3 regions of the Marinobacter sp. DS40M6 genome follow, and region 3 is predicted to be linked to each of the others. Evidence: predicted binding sites of a transcription regulator. Region 3 holds the regulator's gene; each other region holds the start of a gene.
The links. The regulator sigma-54, encoded in region 3, starts transcription at its own class of promoters, with help from an activator protein. The targets are predictions, from matches to a motif close to ANTGGCATNNANNTTGCTNT.
Positions count from the first base shown of each region.

Region 1: the regulator sigma-54 is predicted to act here: its motif matches at 2,559-2,578, upstream of JJO78_RS19025 (PEP-CTERM sorting domain-containing protein).
Region 2: the regulator sigma-54 is predicted to act here: its motif matches at 3,091-3,110, upstream of flgB (flagellar basal body rod protein FlgB).

Region 1 is NZ_JAFCAE010000009.1:41,247-47,081, reverse strand. It holds gene JJO78_RS19035 (Ig-like domain-containing protein) at 1-181, opposite strand, end outside; gene aupA (alkane uptake protein AupA) at 195-1,532, opposite strand; gene JJO78_RS19025 (PEP-CTERM sorting domain-containing protein) at 1,872-2,462, opposite strand; gene JJO78_RS19020 (TIGR02647 family protein) at 2,699-2,935, opposite strand; gene JJO78_RS19015 (glutathione S-transferase family protein) at 3,046-3,726, shown strand; gene JJO78_RS19010 (tRNA-binding protein) at 3,761-4,093, shown strand; tRNA gene JJO78_RS19005 (tRNA-Ile) at 4,111-4,187, opposite strand; gene rpoD (RNA polymerase sigma factor RpoD) at 4,302-5,835, opposite strand, start outside.
Region 2 is NZ_JAFCAE010000006.1:107,492-113,326, reverse strand. It holds gene queF (NADPH-dependent 7-cyano-7-deazaguanine reductase QueF) at 1-486, shown strand, start outside; gene JJO78_RS16040 (adenylate/guanylate cyclase domain-containing protein) at 505-1,941, opposite strand; gene JJO78_RS16035 (DUF962 domain-containing protein) at 1,942-2,253, opposite strand; gene JJO78_RS16030 (nitroreductase family protein) at 2,412-2,969, shown strand; gene flgB (flagellar basal body rod protein FlgB) at 3,174-3,572, shown strand; gene flgC (flagellar basal body rod protein FlgC) at 3,607-4,056, shown strand; gene JJO78_RS16015 (flagellar hook assembly protein FlgD) at 4,075-4,752, shown strand; gene JJO78_RS16010 (flagellar hook protein FlgE) at 4,780-5,835, shown strand, end outside.
Region 3 is NZ_JAFCAE010000004.1:269,647-275,481, forward strand. It holds gene JJO78_RS11980 (KpsF/GutQ family sugar-phosphate isomerase) at 1-425, shown strand, start outside; gene JJO78_RS11985 (KdsC family phosphatase) at 425-982, shown strand; gene lptC (LPS export ABC transporter periplasmic protein LptC) at 983-1,573, shown strand; gene lptA (lipopolysaccharide transport periplasmic protein LptA) at 1,656-2,189, shown strand; gene lptB (LPS export ABC transporter ATP-binding protein) at 2,167-2,892, shown strand; gene JJO78_RS12005 (RNA polymerase factor sigma-54) at 3,045-4,571, shown strand; gene hpf (ribosome hibernation promoting factor) at 4,696-5,004, shown strand; gene ptsN (PTS IIA-like nitrogen regulatory protein PtsN) at 5,100-5,570, shown strand; gene rapZ (RNase adapter RapZ) at 5,599-5,835, shown strand, end outside.

The sequences.
Region 1 (5,835 bases), on a different contig from region 3:
GCGCGTGGGAGAAGCGCAGCACCATGTCGGCCTTGGGGCTAACGTTGCTCTGGCCATCCGCCGGGTAGGAGTAAACCACCTCTCCCGGAGTTGTGGGCTCGTCGATGGTCTGTTCATCACCCCCGCCGCATGCTGCCAGGAACATCGCGGGAATCAGTGCCAATGTATTGTTGTGTTTCATGGCAAACCTCTCCTCAGAACTTCAGGGTGATGGAGCCGCTGATAACGTGAACGTCACCGTCGGCGGTTGCCTGCTGTTCGTTACCGTCATAGTCGACGATGGTGAAATCCCGGTCCTGCAGCTGCTGATATTGGTAACCGATATCCAGCCGCACCGGGTAGGCCAGCACACGGGTGCGTTCATAGGTTGCACTGATGCCTAGCCCGGCCACGATCTTGTCGGTGTCCAGATAGTTCAGCTCCGGGTTGCGGGTGGTTTTGAGGGGAGACTCCTCATACGCCAGCCCGCCCCGGACGGCAAAGTGACGGCTGAGCTGGTATTCAGCGCCGATGCGAGGCACCAGGATGTCATCAAAACGGATGCGATTGGCTGCGCTGACATTCTCCTGATCCTTGATTGTATCGCCGGCGAACTCGTCTTCCAGTTCAGACCAGTTCTGCTGCTCAATGCTGCCGCCGATGCGCCAGCCGTCACCCTTGTACTGGGTGCCGATGGCAAAGGTTTCCGGTTGGAAGGAATCGATAGTAGCCACCGCAAGGCTCAGGCCCGGGTCGGGGATGGTCTGTGTAACGATAATGTTGGAGTCTACAGACGTCGAAGCGGATGACTTGGTGCGATAGGTGATCGCGCTTTCCCAGCCGTCGAGGAAACAGTCACTGTCCGGACAGAAAGTATCGCCCCACTTGATGGTGGTGCCAAGGATGGACTTCAGCGAGGGCTCGGCGTTAACCGCCAGTCGCTCGCGGCTGGTTTCGCCGCCAAGTGTTGAAACGGCATCCAGTTGAGCGGCTGCTTCCAGAGTGACACGCACCGAAAAACCGCCTGAGATGCCCCGCCAGAGGGGGGTGGCACCACCAATGTTCAGGAACAGGGGTTCCTTGCCATATTGCAGGTACTGCCCGGTTTCGGAGGTTTCCGAGGAGAATGCCAGCATTTCCTTACCATACTTCTCAACGCCTGCGATGAAGCCCAGGTAAATCGGGTGATCGAAGCGGGTCAGGGACGCCAGGTTGGTTTTCATGCCGATCAGGACGTGCTGGCTCGGCGAATCCGAAATGATATCGCCGTCTGCATCGGAACGGCTGGAGCGCAATTCCTGCTCCGCGTGAAGGATGCCGCCGGTCAGCTCGCCACGCTCGTCACTGGTCAGATAGGATGGATTGTAATAGGTGGCTGACACCTGCTCGTTGAACATCGACAGGGATTGTGCGGTAGCCACGTCCACGGGCATCACGCCATAGGTTGTACCGATATTGCCCATACTGGCAGAGGCATTCAATGAAAAACCGGCCGAGGCGGCTGCAACGGCGAGTGTCATCGCACGCAGGGAAAAGCGGGAGGTTGAAACCATGAAACACACTCCATTTGTTTGTCTTTGTTATGGACCTTTGCCGTGCCCCCGGAGTCGGGTAACAGGGCTGGCAATTATTGTTGGTACATTTGTTCGAAAAGCAGTGTAGTGCTCTTGTCTTATCGGGACGTTGGCTTCTTTGACAGCTTTTGGTGTCGAAACGACCACCCTCTAGTTAAAGATGGTTTAAAAATGAAGGAAATACAGAGTCTTATCAGGCCGGAAGGTGTTTATTTCTGTAACGAAGAGTTGTGAACTGTTTCAGATTTTTGGCGAGCAATAAAAAACCCCTCTATGGAGGGGTTTGTAACAGCGTAAAATACTTCGACAGACTTCGATCTATTTGTTCCCTGTCCTTCTCCGGGAATAGACTAAGCCCATCAGCCCCAAGCCCAGCAGTCCAAGTGTTCCTGGCTCTGGAACTTCTACCGCAGGGCTACCCCATATAGAAATATGGGAAATGGCGCCGCGGCCATTACTCCAGAAGTTGCTGAACACAAGGTCCTCCTGACCGTCCCACAGGGCGCTGATGTCGTAAAAGTAGTAACGAGGATCGATATTGCCATCTTTCACTGCCACATAGCACTCACCACAAGCAATGTGGGAGGTATCCAACAGCCATGACAATGTTCCTCCCGAGGGTTCACCGTCGTCAAGAGTCCAGCTCATCTCGTATGAGCTAGTAAAAGTACCTTCTTCCGAACCGCCAAAATTCGCCTTATAGAGCAGTCCGCTGTTGCCGACGAAGGTTGTTCCAAACAGGTCGTTTAAACAACTAGGTTCGCAGTTGCTGGGACCATAAGAGCCTTCGCCGTCATTTCCGTCATAATCCGCATCGCCAGGTTGCAACAGCAAAGCACTTGATGTCGCTGAGGCGACCATGAGGGCAGTTGCAACAAAAGCCGTTTTCAGTAGCTTTCCGAGTTTCATGGTTTGTTTTCTCCGTACCGCAGCCAAGCGATAAGCGCTTCCAAACGTCAGCGCTGAGACCGGTGTTGGCTGATACCGCCGAGTCGCTAGGGGGTAGAAGCAAACATTGTTCCAATATTGGAAATGCCCATGAAATCATCAAGCAAAAAAAACAGGAGAAAGTCGGTCTGTAAAATAGTTCGACGCTTTCAGGGCCGACTCCGAAATTAGAAAACCTGTGTAATGCTGGCTGGGTATCAGCTGGAAAGCACCGATAACAGTTTCTGCGCATGCTCCACGGTTTCACTGCCCAGACTTGTCAGGTAACCGCCGTCCTTCTGAGTGATCAGCCCCTTCTGGTGTAGGCGTTCAGCCGCGGTCACCATCTCCGGTGCAGCTGAATGCTGGTGAACCTTGATGCCCTCCTGCGCGGAAGACAGATCGAACATCGCCAGCAGGTTGAGTTCATCAATGTGGTCGGAAGAGAAAGGCATGGTGCGTTCCTTGTGTTATTTTTAATGGTCTTAGTGTAGTTGTATACGAAGCCACGGTATTCGGCAAAACTGATTTCCGGATAAACCACCCCACCTGGATGGAGACAGGGATGTACACCCTTCATATTGCGAACAAGAACTACTCGTCATGGTCGTTGCGCCCTTGGGTCCTGATGAAGGAGCTGGGCATTGAGTTTAATGAGCAGCTCATTGTGTTTGGTGATGAGCCCACCTGGCAGGCTTACAGGCGCCTGAGCCCCAGCGGCAAGGTACCCTGCCTCACGGATGAAAGCACAACCGTATGGGACTCGCTGGCCATCATTGAGTATCTGGCCGAGCGTCACGAGGGCGTCTGGCCCAAAGACGCAAAGGCCCGCGCCTGGGCTCGCTGTGCTGCTGCTGAAATGCATTCCGGGTTCCAGTCGCTACGGGATATCTGCAGCATGAACGTGGGCCTGCGTATCCGCATGAACACGGTCAGTGAGGGCCTGCAAAAGGATATCGACCGCATCGACAGCCTGTGGTCCCATGGCCTGCAGCAGTTCGGTGGCCCGTTCCTCGCCGGTGACCGCTTTAGCGCTGTGGATGCCTTCTTTGCCCCTGTCGTCTATCGGGTACGCACCTACGGGCTGGACCTGAGCGAAGGCGCCGCTGCCTACGTTGAGAGGGTTCTGGCGTTAGGCAGTATGCAGCAGTGGGAAGCCGAATCCCTCGCGGAACCGTGGCGAGACACCGAACACGAGAACATCGCGTTCACCGTCGGCACCTTGCTCGCGGACCACAGACAATAGCCACTTTCTTTAACAGACAGAGGACTCACCAGGCATGATCAGTTGGGAAGACTTTGAGAACGTAGAGCTGCGCATCGGCACCATCATCGAGGTAAACGAATTTCCGGAAGCCCGCAGGCCGGCGTACAAGTTGAAAGTCGATTTCGGCCCGGAAGTGGGCATCCGAAAATCCAGTGCGCAGATTACCGACCTGTACGATCCTGAGACGTTATTGGGTAAACAGGTGCTCGCCGTAACAAACTTCCCGCCAAAACAGATTGGCAAATTTATGTCCGAGTGCCTGGTGACTGGGATCAAGAATGATGAGGGGGCGATAACCCTGGTAAGCACGGATCACAAGGTGAGTAATGGGCAGAGGCTTATCTGAAGGTAAAACTGGGGGAGTGGTGGGCCCACCTGGACTCGAACCAGGGACCAAAGGATTATGAGTCCTCTGCTCTAACCAACTGAGCTATAGGCCCTTTTTCAGCGGATGCTGCTTAAAGGTTTGCTTTTTGGGGTGTCGCTTCCGGGCGGGAGCAACAAAGCGGGCGCCATTATACCGGTGAGGGATGGCGCCCGCTACTGTTGTGGTGTTATCCGTTGCCCTGATCGTCAATGAAGCCGCGCAGGTGATCGGAGCGGGAAGGATGGCGCAGTTTGCGCAGGGCCTTGGCTTCGATCTGGCGGATTCGCTCGCGGGTTACGTCAAACTGCTTGCCCACTTCTTCCAGGGTGTGGTCGGTGTTCATTTCGATACCGAAGCGCATGCGCAGCACCTTGGACTCGCGCGCGGTCAGGCCGGAGAGCACGGAGCGGGTAGCTTCGCGCAGGCCCTCAGCGGTAGCGGAGTCAACAGGTGACAGGGCCTGGATATCTTCAATGAAGTCGCCCAGGTGGCTGTCTTCGTCATCACCGATCGGGGTTTCCATGGAGATCGGTTCCTTGGCGATCTTCAGTACCTTGCGGATCTTGTCCTCGGGCATTTCCATGCGCTCGCCCAGCTCTTCCGGCGTGGGCTCGCGGCCCATCTCCTGCAGCATCTGACGGGAGATGCGGTTGAGCTTGTTGATGGTTTCGATCATGTGCACCGGAATACGGATGGTGCGTGCCTGGTCCGCGATGGAGCGGGTGATGGCCTGACGAATCCACCAGGTGGCGTAGGTGGAGAACTTGTAGCCACGGCGATACTCGAATTTGTCGACCGCCTTCATCAGGCCGATGTTGCCTTCCTGAATCAGATCGAGGAACTGCAGGCCGCGGTTGGTGTACTTCTTGGCAATGGAGATAACCAGACGCAGGTTGGCTTCCACCATTTCCTTCTTGGCACGGCGGGCCTTGGCTTCGCCAATGGAAACGCGGCGGTTGATTTCCTTGATGTCGGAAACGTCCAGGTCCACTTCGGTCTGGATATTGGCAATGCGCTTCTGCAGGCGGACAATTTCGTCGATGCGCTCAGCAATCAGCGGTGCATAGGGCTTTTTGCCCTTGGACATCTTCTCGGCCCAGTCCAGGCTGGTTTCGTTACCGGGGAACGACTTGATGAAATCCTTACGCGGCATCTTGCACTCGCGTACGCAGATTTTCATGATCGCCCGCTCGTTCTCCCGCACCAGATCGTTGGTGGAGCGAACGACGTTCACCAGTTCGTCAAACGCCTTGTTGCCCAGCTTGAACGGGGCAAATACCTGGCCCAGTTCGTTCAGGGCTTCCTGGGTTTTCTTGTGGCCGCGGCCGTGTTTGGCCAGGCTTGCGTCGGCGGCATCGAGCTTTTCTTTCAGCAGCTCAAAACGTAGACGGGTTTCTTCCGGATCCGGACCGCTTTCGGTTTCTTCTTCGCTGTCGTCATCGTCATCATCGTCGTCGGATGAATCGTCCGAGGTGCTGGACGTGTCCGGGGTAGTGTCTTCCTCCATGAACGGCTCGGCGCCGTCGGGGTCGAGGAAGCCGGAGACGATGTCGCTGAGGCGGCCTTCGTTCTCGATGATGCGGTCGTAGGCCTGGATAACGGTACCGGTGATGCCGGGAAAGTGGGCCACGGCGGCCATGACATCGCGGATACCTTCCTCGATGCGCTTGGCAATGACAATTTCGCCTTCGCGGGTCAGCAGCTCCACGGTGCCCATTTCG
Region 2 (5,835 bases), on a different contig from region 3:
CTGTCGAGCGCAAGCGGTGCGGCGGTCAATGTAGACCTGCACAGTGTTGATCAGGGAGCGAGAGCGGTCGGTCGGCCGGAAGGCTTCGTGCTGATCGACGACGAGGATGTGGAATCCGTGGGCTACGACTACAACCCGGACAGCCTACAGGCGACGGGTGATGTGGTGTCGGAGAAACTGTGCTCGCACCTGCTGAAAAGCAATTGCCCCGTCACCGGCCAACCGGACTGGGCAACGGTGCTGATCGATTACACCGGCCCGGCGATGGACCGGGCAGGGCTGCTGCAATACATCGTGAGTTTTCGCCAGAAGCAGGACTTTCATGAGCATTGTGTGGAAACGATGTTTACCGACCTGATGGCCCGTTGTCAGCCGCAGAAGCTGTCGGTGTGCGCCCGTTATACGCGAAGGGGTGGTCTGGATATCAACCCCTGGCGCAGTACCGACCCGGAAGAGGCGGTAGGGCCACGGTTGATCAGGCAGTAGGTGTAAAGGCGGGAACGGTCAGGAATCCTCTTCCTGGCGCAGTCGCTCAGCGGCATCCTCGAGCGCAGACAGGATGGACTCCCGTTCCCGTTCGGTGATTTTTTCCGAATCCAGGTACATGGCAAAGCCGCTGCGTTCGTGCTCAAGGAAACTGCGGTTGGGGCCCATGTCGCGGCGGAAATCCACCACTTCGTAGATGGAGACCGGGCGGCCGAAGCCTTTAACCGTGATCTCGCCCTTGTCGCGGCACATGATGCGGTCCTTGATCAGCGAGAAGGTTTCGTAGGAGATCAGGATTTCACCGGGTTCAGCCAGGGATTCCAGGCGGCTGGCCAGGTTCACTTCCTTGCCGATGATGGTGTAGTCCATGCGGTTCTCGGCGCCGAAGTTGCCAACGGTGGTGTAGCCTGTGCTGATGCCCATGCGGATTTCCAGCGGTGTCTTGATACCCTGGCTGCGCCATTTCTGCCGCATGATTTTCATGTGTTTACGCATTTCCACCGCCATGGACACGCAGGCGAAGGCGTCTTCTTTCTGGCCCCGGCTGGTGGGGTCACCGAAGAAAATCATGATGGAATCGCCAACGAACTTATCGATGGTGCCGCCGTATTTGAGGGCCACTTCCGACATTTCGTTGAAGTAGTGGTTCAGCAGTTCCGTCAGTGCTTCCGGCTCCATCTCTTCGGACAGTTCTGTAAAACCCTTGATGTCGGAGAAGAAGACGGCCAGTTTCTTGCGTTGTGTTTCCAGCCGCACGTCTCTTTCACCGGTAAAGATGGACTGCCACACCTGCGGTGACAGATACTTGGAGAGTTTGTGGGACAGGGCAATGGATTGTTCCCGCTGATTCTGGATCTGGGTTTTTGCCATCATCAGCGCGCGGGCCTGCTGGTGGGAATAGAACGCAGTCACACAGATATAAAGGCCGGTGGCACTGATCGCGATAATGCTGGTGATCATCGGCGACTGCAGTGACTCGGCGGGGCCCACGATGGCAACGCCGATGGCGCCGCAGGCGGCCATGATCATGGTGCCTAGCAGCCACTGGCGGATGCCGCCCACAATCAGGCAACTGAACATCAGCATCAGTGCCACGGCGACCGAGGGTATCGCAATCAATCCAATGCAGCCGACGAATCCACCCCCGATGGCGCAATCCGTTAACAGCATTTTCTGGCGAATACGGGATGAGTTACGGAGAAACGTTCGTCGGGTAAGTTGATGGGCAATGTGTGGCCAGGTCAGGGCGCCTGAAAGCAGCCACAGCATCCACAGGCCGAAGACGTCTTGCAGTACGCCTGACACAATAATGCCGGCGGTCGCCGTATACGCCAGTATCCTGCCGTTGTAATCCGGCATGGGCGGGATGGCAATTGGATGGTTCTGCGCGTCAAGCACGGCGGCCTTGCTGGCATTGGTACTGGCGTTACGCAGGTCAATCGGTGCGCTCATCATTCAGAAACGGATCCGCCCGACGAGCATATCTCTGAACATCACCCAATCGCCCATCAGGCTGTACAGTGGGTGTTTGAAGGTGGCAGGTCGGTTTTTCTCGAAGCCATAGTGGCCAACCCAGGCAAACCCGTAGCCGATGACGGGCAGGAGCAACAGATAGAGGAACTTGGCCGTTACAATGGCGTAGAGTGTAACGAGGATAACCAGTAGGCTGCCGACGAAGTGAAGCCTGCGGCAGTTTACATCGCTATGTTCTTCAAGGTAGTACGGATAGAAGTCCGCGAAATTGCGGAATGTTTGCTGTTGGCTCATAGGGCGTCTACCGGCTCGCTTATCGTTTTTAAGGTAGATAGTACTGTCTGATAGTGGAAAGTACTTAGACTAAAGACTAACAGTAAACCATCTGTCCCACAATTCATACGGTCGTTTGGCCCGAACTGACGTATTGAAATCAACCACAGCGAGGCGATATGACAGCAGTAATGGAAGCCCTGTTAAAACGATCTTCAGAGCCACGCCTGGAGGCGCCAGCACCGGACCCGGCAACGCTTGAAAATGCCTTTGCCTGCGCCGCGAGGGCGCCGGACCATGCGCTGCTTCGGCCCTGGCGGTACCTGATTATTGAGGGAGACGAGGCATTGAACGCCCTGGGTGAATTGTTTGCCGCCACCTGTGGCGACGGCGCCTCGGAAAAGGAGCGGCAAAAACGCTGCAAGAAGGCACTGCGGGCGCCTATGGTGATCGTTGGCATTGCGTCTTACCAGTCCCATCCCAAGGTACCGGAGATCGAGCAGTCCATGTCGGCCGCGGTGGGGATGGGGTATTTGTTGTTGGCTCTGGAGTCCGCCGGGTTTGGAGGCATGTGGCGTACCGGTGCCATGGCGCACGATCCAGCTATCAAGCGAGGCTTGGGGCTGCAGGACAATGAGATCATAACCGGATTTCTGTATACCGGCAGTGTCAGTGCGAACAAGCCCAGCATACCCAGGCCTGAACCCAAAGAGTTTGTCAGGCGCTGGCCCCACTAGTTGCCGCCCCGTTGCCCCCGCCCCCGGCGCGGGGGAAATCCCTTGCCGCTTTCCGCCCTCAATTTACGATTCGAATAAGCCGATACCTGCCTCAGCCCGCACACCACAACATCTCCTGAAAACTGGCATTGCGATTGCTTTTACCTCTGCAAGAACGCACAAACGGCAAAACGACCAACGCCGTGTGCAGGAATCGGAGGCACTATGGCAATTTCCCTGGACAAAGCATTAGGCATTCATCAGCACGCCCTGGAAGGCAGGGTAAAGCGTGCGGAGGTGTTGGCCAACAACCTCGCCAACGCAGATACCCCGGGCTATAAGGCGCGGGATGTGGACTTTCAGGCGATGATGCAGAAGGCCCAGGACAGCATGAGTGGTTTCGGCATGACCCGTACCCACGAGTCCCATATGGACACCTCGCCCATGGGCGCCGACAGCGAATTGCTCTATCGGGTACCGCACCAGCCGTCCGTGGATGGCAACACGGTGGATGCCCAGCAGGAGCAAACCCGTTTCATGCGTAATGCCATGGATTACCAGGCCAGTTTCCAGTTCCTGGACGGAAAGGTTTCAGGCATCAAAAAGGCACTCTCTGGCCAGTAAAACTGGGCGCAGCCATTAATTGAGGAGCACCATCATGTCTCTGGGTAATATTTTCGACATCGCCGGTTCCGGTATGACAGCCCAGTCGCTGCGGCTGAACACCACTGCGTCCAACATCGCCAATGCCGAGACGGCCAGTTCCAGTACGGATCAGACCTATCGCGCCCGCAAGCCTGTTTTCGCGGCGATACAGCAGTCCATGCTGAATCCGTCTCAGCAGAGCATGGCGTTTGGCAGCGACAATGGCCCGGGGGCAGGCGTTCGGGTTGAAGGCATCGTCGAGAGTGACGCCGAGTTGCAGATGCGCTACGAGCCTGATCATCCCGCCGCGAACGAGGATGGGTACGTGTTCTACCCCAACGTCAACGTGGTTGAAGAAATGGCGGACATGATGTCGTCGTCGCGCAGCTTCCAGATGAATGTGGACATTATGAACAGCGCCAAATCCATGATGCAGCGTATCCTGACCCTGGGTCAGCAGTAACCGAGCGAGGATTGAATCATGAGCGTAGTGAAAAACACGACAGACGCTTCGGATGTGCTGAGCCAGTATCGAGTGCAGCAGGATCAGGCCAAGAGCGGAAGTGAGCTGGGCAAGAACGAGTTCATGGAATTGATGATCGCTCAGCTCAAAAACCAGAACCCTCTTGAACCTCAGGACAACGGCGAGTTCATCTCCCAGCTGGCGCAGTTCAGCTCCCTGGAGGAAATGCAGAGCCTGTCCGGCAGTGTCGACGATATGGCCAGCCAGTTCCGCTCCACCCAGGCACTGCAGGCCTCTGCAATGGTCGGGCGTACGGTCTTGGCACCGTCATCCATTGGCGTGCTTGGCGCGGACGGTGAGATATCCGGCAACGTTTCCGTTCCGGCAACCACATCCGGGCTGAGAATCACCATTGAGAATGAGTCCGGTGAGCAGGTTCGGCAGATTGATATGGGTGAGCAGCAGCCTGGCCAGACAGCGTTCAGCTGGGACGGCAAGGATGGCAACGGCAACAGTTTGCCACCCGGACGCTACAAGGTGGTGGCAGAGGCTTCATACCCGGGCGGGCTTGAACAATTGGGCACCATGGTCAGCGCCAATGTCGACAGTGTGTCGTTGGGGCAGGGTGGCAGCATTACCCTGAACCTGGCGGGGATGGGCTCGATCGCTCTGCAAGATGTTCAGCAAATTAATTGAAACCGGTGAAACAGTAAGAGGTGAAGTATGGCTTTCAATACAGGTCTTAGCGGCTTAAGGGCGTCATCGGTTGATCTGGATGTCACCGGTAACAACATTGCCAATGCGAGCACAGTAGGCTTCAAGAGCAGCCAGGCGCAGTTTGGCGACTTGTATGCCAGTGGTTTCCTGAGTGCCGGCACCAATCCGATCGGGGACGGTGTACGGGTACAGGATGTGAAACAGAATTTTGGGCAGGGCAATATCAGTTTCACCGATAACGGCCTCGACCTTGCCATCAACGGTGACGGCTTCTTTGTGCTGAACAACGGCGGTGAAGTGCGGTATTCCCGTGCCGGCCAGTTCGGTATCGACAAGGACGGCTTTGTCACCAACAACCAGAACATGCGGGTTCAGGGTTTCGTCGCCGATGATGACGGTAATCTCTCCGGTATTCGTGGTGACCTGCAGATTGAAACCGATAACCTGGCACCCCGCCGTACGACCAGCCTGCGCTCGGACCTGAACCTGGATTCCCGGGAAACCGTGTTGGAACGCCGAGTTGCCGATATGGGTGATTACACGGCTCCCGCCGGGTCCACCGGTTTTCCGTCTGAAACCTTCGAAATCACCTACGCAGATGGCAGCGTGGTGAGCGTGCCCATCAACGCAGCGGGATCGACTGATTTCTCAGCGGCTGACGTCGTGGATGTGCTCAATGGGCAGGACGGTCTCTCTGCCTCCGCAACCACTACCTATGAGGGGATGTCCGAAGCGGATTTGAACGCCGCCATTGCGGCTGGCAACTTCAGCTTTGACCTTGCGGTAGGCGGGGTTACTGTGCCCGTGGATACGACGGGTGTGACCGATGCCGCTTCGCTGGTCAGTGCGATCAACAACGCCCAGGCGCCGACGATCTCGGCGTCACTCACAGGCGGTAACCTGAGGCTGATCGACAACCGCGGCAACAACGTCACCGCCGGTTTTACCAGCGACGGCCCGAACCAGGCGCCGGAGACAACCGTTGGCACGGTGAGGCCACAGGCCGATCGTGAGATTACCGATATTGCGTCAACCAGCGGTGCCACGAACCTCACGGATTCA
Region 3 (5,835 bases):
TTGCGCTCTCACACCCCGGTGGCAGTCTGGGCCGCAGGTTGCTGCTGCGTGTCAGCGATATTATGCACACTGGGGACCAGATCCCCCGAGTGCAGGAAGACACCACCCTCAGCGGCGCATTACTGGAGATTTCCCGCAAGGGACTGGGTATGACGACGGTCATTAATGCCGAGGGCGACCTGGTCGGTGTATTTACAGACGGCGACCTGCGCCGCACCCTGGACCGCTCCGTGGACATTCACAACACGCCGATTGCCGAGGCCATGACCCGCAACGGTCGTGTGATCCACGATGACCAACTGGCCGCCGAGGCACTGAACATGATGGAAGAGCTGAAGATCAACGCCCTGCCCGTCATCAATCGTGACGGCAAACTGACCGGCGCTATCAACATGCACGACCTGTTGCGGGCGGGAGTGATCTGATGGCTGACACTCTGCGCCCTCAATGGCCAGCGGAGCTGATTGAAAAAGCCGCTGCCATTCGCCTGCTGGCCCTGGATGTGGACGGCATCATGACCGACGGCACGCTGCTGTTCAGCGCTTCAGGCGATGAGATGAAAGGGTTCAATATTCTCGACGGCCTGGGCATCAAACAGGTTATGGCTGCTGGCATCAACGTTGCCGTCATTACCGGACGGCGCTCGCCGCTGACAGAGAAACGCATGAATGACCTCGGCATCCCACACCTGATGCAAGGCCGAGAGGACAAGAAAATCGCCCTGCGGGAACTGGCGGCACGGCTGGAGATCGCGCCACACCAGATTGCCTACATGGGTGATGACCTGCCGGACCTGCCCGCAATCCGTTACGCCGGACTGGGCATAACAGTACCCAACGGCTACTGGCTGGTGCGCCAGCACGCGGATTTTTGCACGTCGGCCGCAGGGGGTAGCGGCGCGGTCCGTGAAGCCTGCGAACTGCTGCTCTGCGCCTGCGGGCAGCTCAACGCAAGCCTGCAACCCTACCTGGAGCAGGACTGAATGGCCGCTGAAGCCCTCTTTACCCGGCCCTGGGTACGAACCCTGGGGCTGGCTGTCACGATAGTGGCACTGTTTTTCCTGCTCTGGCAAAGTGACGAGTCATCAGAGCCGGTGGATGCCGCCGCGCTGAGAGGCGAATCGGAACCAGACGGTTTCGTGGTCAATGGTCGCTATCTGTCTTTCGACGAGACCGGGCGGCTTACCGCACACTTCGAAAGCCCACGTATCGAGCAATTCGAGGCCCGCAACGAAACCATTATGGAATCGCCGAATGCGACGCTCTACGGCGACCCCGGCAACGCACCCTGGCAAGTCCAGGCCAACAAAGGCCAATTCATGGAAGCTGACGACCTGGTCCACTTGACGGGGGATGTTCGGGTGTCCCAGCAAGCCCAAGGTGGGCGCCCCCTGACATTAACCACGTCAACGCTGACACTGGATAACACAGAGCGTACTGTTTACACAGACGCCCCGGTGGAACTGACCGACTCGTTCAGCCTGACCCGCGCAACCGGCATGAAGGCCTGGATTGATGACCGAATCCTCGAACTCGACTCTGACGTGGAAGGACGCTATGAGACCGGCAAGTAAATTCATGCCCAACCCTCACCGCAATCGGCACCAACCGGTGGCATTGCGCCCGGCAGTCTCAGCGATTGTCCTGGCGCTGACAATGACCGTGGGCATGCCGTTCGCCGCGGCCTTTGATCTTGAGTCTGACCAACCCATCAGGGTCAATGCCGACAACGCGCGGCTTGACGAAGGCCAGGGCATTGCAACCTATACCGGCTCGGTTGAAATGAGTCAGGGCGATGCCAACCTTATGGCGGACAAAGTTGTACTCCACCGGGATGAGAATGGCGTCAGCCGCATTGAAGCCACCGGTACCCCGGCACGCTACCGCCAGCCTGCCATGGAAGGCCAGGGCGAAACCGACGCCCGTGCGCTAACGATCACCTGGTCCGCCTCCGACAACCGGGTTACCTTTCAGCGCGAAGCTGTGATCGAACAGGGCGGCAACCTGTTCCGGGGCGACGTCATTCATTATGACAGCGCCGAACGCGTGGTGACCGCAGAAGGCTCTGCTGACCAGGGCGATGGCAGCGGTCGCGTCGAAATGGTCATCCAGCCGCGCGGCAACGCCGGTAGCAATCCAGATAACAACCCTAACGGACAGGATATCGATGGCAGTTCTCAGGGCCAGTAACCTCGCAAAAAGCTACAAACAGAAGAAGGTCGTCATCGACGTTTCCCTGGAAATTCGCAGTGGCGAGATCGTCGGCTTACTCGGCCCCAATGGCGCGGGAAAAACGACGTGTTTCTACATGATTGTTGGCCTGGTTCCCGCCGACAACGGTCGAATCACCATCGACAATCAGGACATAACGCCGCTGCCCATGCATGGTCGTGCCCGCAAGGGAATCGGGTACCTGCCCCAGGAAGCATCCGTGTTCCGCAAGCTCACCGTACGCGACAACATACTGGCGATCCTGGAAACCCGCCGCGAACTCAAACGCGCTGACCGGGAGGCCAAGTTAGAGGAACTGCTTGAAGAGTTTCACATTACCCACATCCGCGATAGCGTCGGCATGGCCCTGTCAGGCGGCGAGCGACGACGGGTGGAAATTGCCCGGGCGCTGGCGATGGAGCCGGCGTTCATCCTGCTGGACGAACCCTTCGCCGGAGTCGACCCGATCTCCGTGAGCGACATCAAGCAGATCATCCGACACTTGCGGGACAAGGGTATCGGCGTACTGATCACCGACCACAACGTGCGGGAAACCCTCGACATCTGCGAGAATGCCTACATTGTCAGCGGCGGCCACATCATTGCCTCTGGTAATTCGGACGATATACTGGCCAACCAGCAGGTCAAGGAAGTGTATCTGGGCAACGAGTTTCGCCTGTAGTACACTCGGCAAAGAACTTGCTTGGTGCGGCAAGTAGCCAGCATACAAAGAGTTTTTGTGCAACCCCGGCTCCAGAAAGCGCCCTGATGACGTAAAGAGAGAGCCTGAGTGACGGAAGAGAGAGACCGAGTGACGGATCCTGAACCATGGTTATGAAAGCCTCACTACAGTTAAAGCTGGGCCAAAGCCTGACCATGACGCCCCAGCTGCAACAGGCTATCAGGCTTCTGCAGCTCTCCACCCTGGACCTCCAGCAGGAAATCCAGCAGGCATTGGAATCCAACCCAATGCTGGAAACCTCCGAAGACGACGACAACCAGAATCCGGAATCAACGGACAGTGACAACGAGTCGTCTGAAACAGCGTCAACCGAGGAATCCAACACCGCTTCAGACACCGCTGCTGAGTGGGACGAATCCGAAAACGGACCTGACTGGTCATCAGAAACGGACAGTCCCGACACCATTCCCGATGATCTTCCCGTCGACACCGCTTGGGATGACATTTACCAGTCAGCCCCCGCGTCAGCAGCCCGTAACGACGACGAAAACGACCACGACTTCGAAACCCGTAACTCCCCCACCGAAACGCTCCAGGACCACCTGGAATGGCAACTGAACCTGACGCCCATGAGCGAGCGGGATCAGGCCATCGCCCATGCCCTGATGGATGCGGTTGATAACCACGGCTACCTGACCTCTCCGCTTGAAGAAATTCATTCAGGCATGGTGGACGAATCCGACGAAGACCCGCTGGAACTGGACGAAGTGGAAGCCGTTCTTCATCGCCTGCAGCACTTCGATCCACCCGGCGTGTTCGCCCGTAATCTGCAGGAATGCCTGCTGATCCAGCTGAATCAGCTGCCCCCGGAAACACCCTGGCTGGCTCAGGCGCGACTGGTGATTACCCACTACATAAACCTGCTGGGTAACCGTGATTACGCCCAGCTGTTACGCCGCAGCCGCCTGAAAGAAGAGCAGCTACGGGACGTTCTGGCACTTATTACCGGGTTAAACCCCCGTCCCGGCGACACCCTGGATCAGGCCGAGCCAGACTACGTCATCCCAGATGTGATCGTGCGCAAGCACAATGAACGCTGGCGCGTGGAGCTGAATCCTGAAATTGCACCGCGCATTCGTGTGAATGCAAGCTATGCTTCTCTTATAAAGCGTGCTGACAGCAGTGCTGACAACACCTACCTGCGGGACCAGTTGCAGGAGGCAAAGTGGTTCATCAAGAGCCTGCAGAGCCGCAACGAAACCCTGCTTAAGGTGGCCACGCGCATTGTCGAGCACCAGCAGGGATTCCTGGATCATGGCGAGGAAGCCATGAAACCTTTGATTCTCTCGGATATTGCCCAGGCGGTGGAAATGCACGAGTCGACCATTTCAAGGGTCACCACCCAGAAATACATGCACACGCCGCGGGGCATATTTGAACTTAAGTATTTTTTCTCGAGCCATGTCAGTACCGACGAGGGTGGAGAGTGCTCATCCACGGCAATCCGCGCGATGATCAAGAAGCTGATTGCAACGGAAACTCCGAAAAAGCCATTGAGCGATAGCAAAATTGCAGCCATGCTAGGAGACCAGGGTATCAAGGTGGCTAGACGAACCGTGGCCAAGTATCGCGAGGCAATGCACATTCCTCCGTCCAACGAGCGAAAGCGATTGGTGTAGGAAGCGTCTGTTCCCGGCCTCACGGGGAGAGCCCTTTCCTGAAAGTATACCGCCTGCAGCATAACGCTGTGGCACACAGCCGGTATCCTAACGGGTGCCGGCAAGCTGAAAACAGGAGAAGCCTATGCAACTCAATATTTCAGGCCATCACGTAGAACTGACTCCCGCACTGAAAGATTACGTATCAGGCAAATTTGAAAAGCTTGAGCGGCACTTCGACCACATCAGCAATTGCCAGGTTACCCTTGAGGTGGAAAAAGTGCGCCAGATGGCGGAAGCTACGCTTCACGTGATAGGTGGTGAGATTCACGCAAAGGCCGAAAACAGCGATATGTACGCTGCCATTGATGGACTGGTAGACAAGCTGGACAGGCAGATTCTGAAGCACAAGGAAAAGAACGTAGACCGGATGCACGGGAACGGCGCCCGCTAGGACGACGCCCCCGGCATGACAGTTAATCGAGCTGCGGCACTGGCTAACCATGCAACACGTGCCGCAGCCTTTTTTTACGGAAATGCAGTCGATTCATGACCGACACATCCCTGACTATCGAGAACATTCTCGCGCCGGAGCTAACCCTTTGCCGGGTGCCTGCCTCTAGCAAAAAGCGGGTTATGGAAACCATTGCCGAGCAGATCCAGCAACACGACGCTTTGCTCAGCGACACCCAGATATTCACTAATCTGGTCGCACGGGAGCGACTGGGGAGCACGGGTATCGGACAGGGCATCGCGATCCCCCACTGCAGACTGGAAGGGCTGGATCACGTGGTTGGCGTTTTGCTGACCCTGGAAGAAGGCGTTGCGTTCGATGCTATCGACAACCAGCCGGTGGACCTCGTCTTCACCTTGATTGTCCCCAAGGAAGCCACCAGCGAGCATCTTGAGCTTTTGAGCCAACTTGCTGAAAAGTTCAACGAACGTGCATTCTGCGACCAGCTGCGTCAGTGCACTGATGCAGGCTCTCTCTATCGCCGGATGACAGCCGAAACAAGCTGAACAACTCCACATCCAAGGTGAACGGGCTATGAAACTGATCATCGTCAGCGGCCGATCAGGTTCCGGGAAAAGTACCGCGTTACATGTTCTGGAAGACCTGGGCTTTTACTGCATTGACAACCTGCCCATTGGCCTCCTGTTCCCCCTCACACAGGAAGCCACCAACCAGAACTCTCCCAGCCGGCTGGGAAAGATGGCGGTCAGCATCGATGCCCGTAACCTTTCCGGAGAATTGAGCAACTTCGAGGATATCTACCGCAGCCTT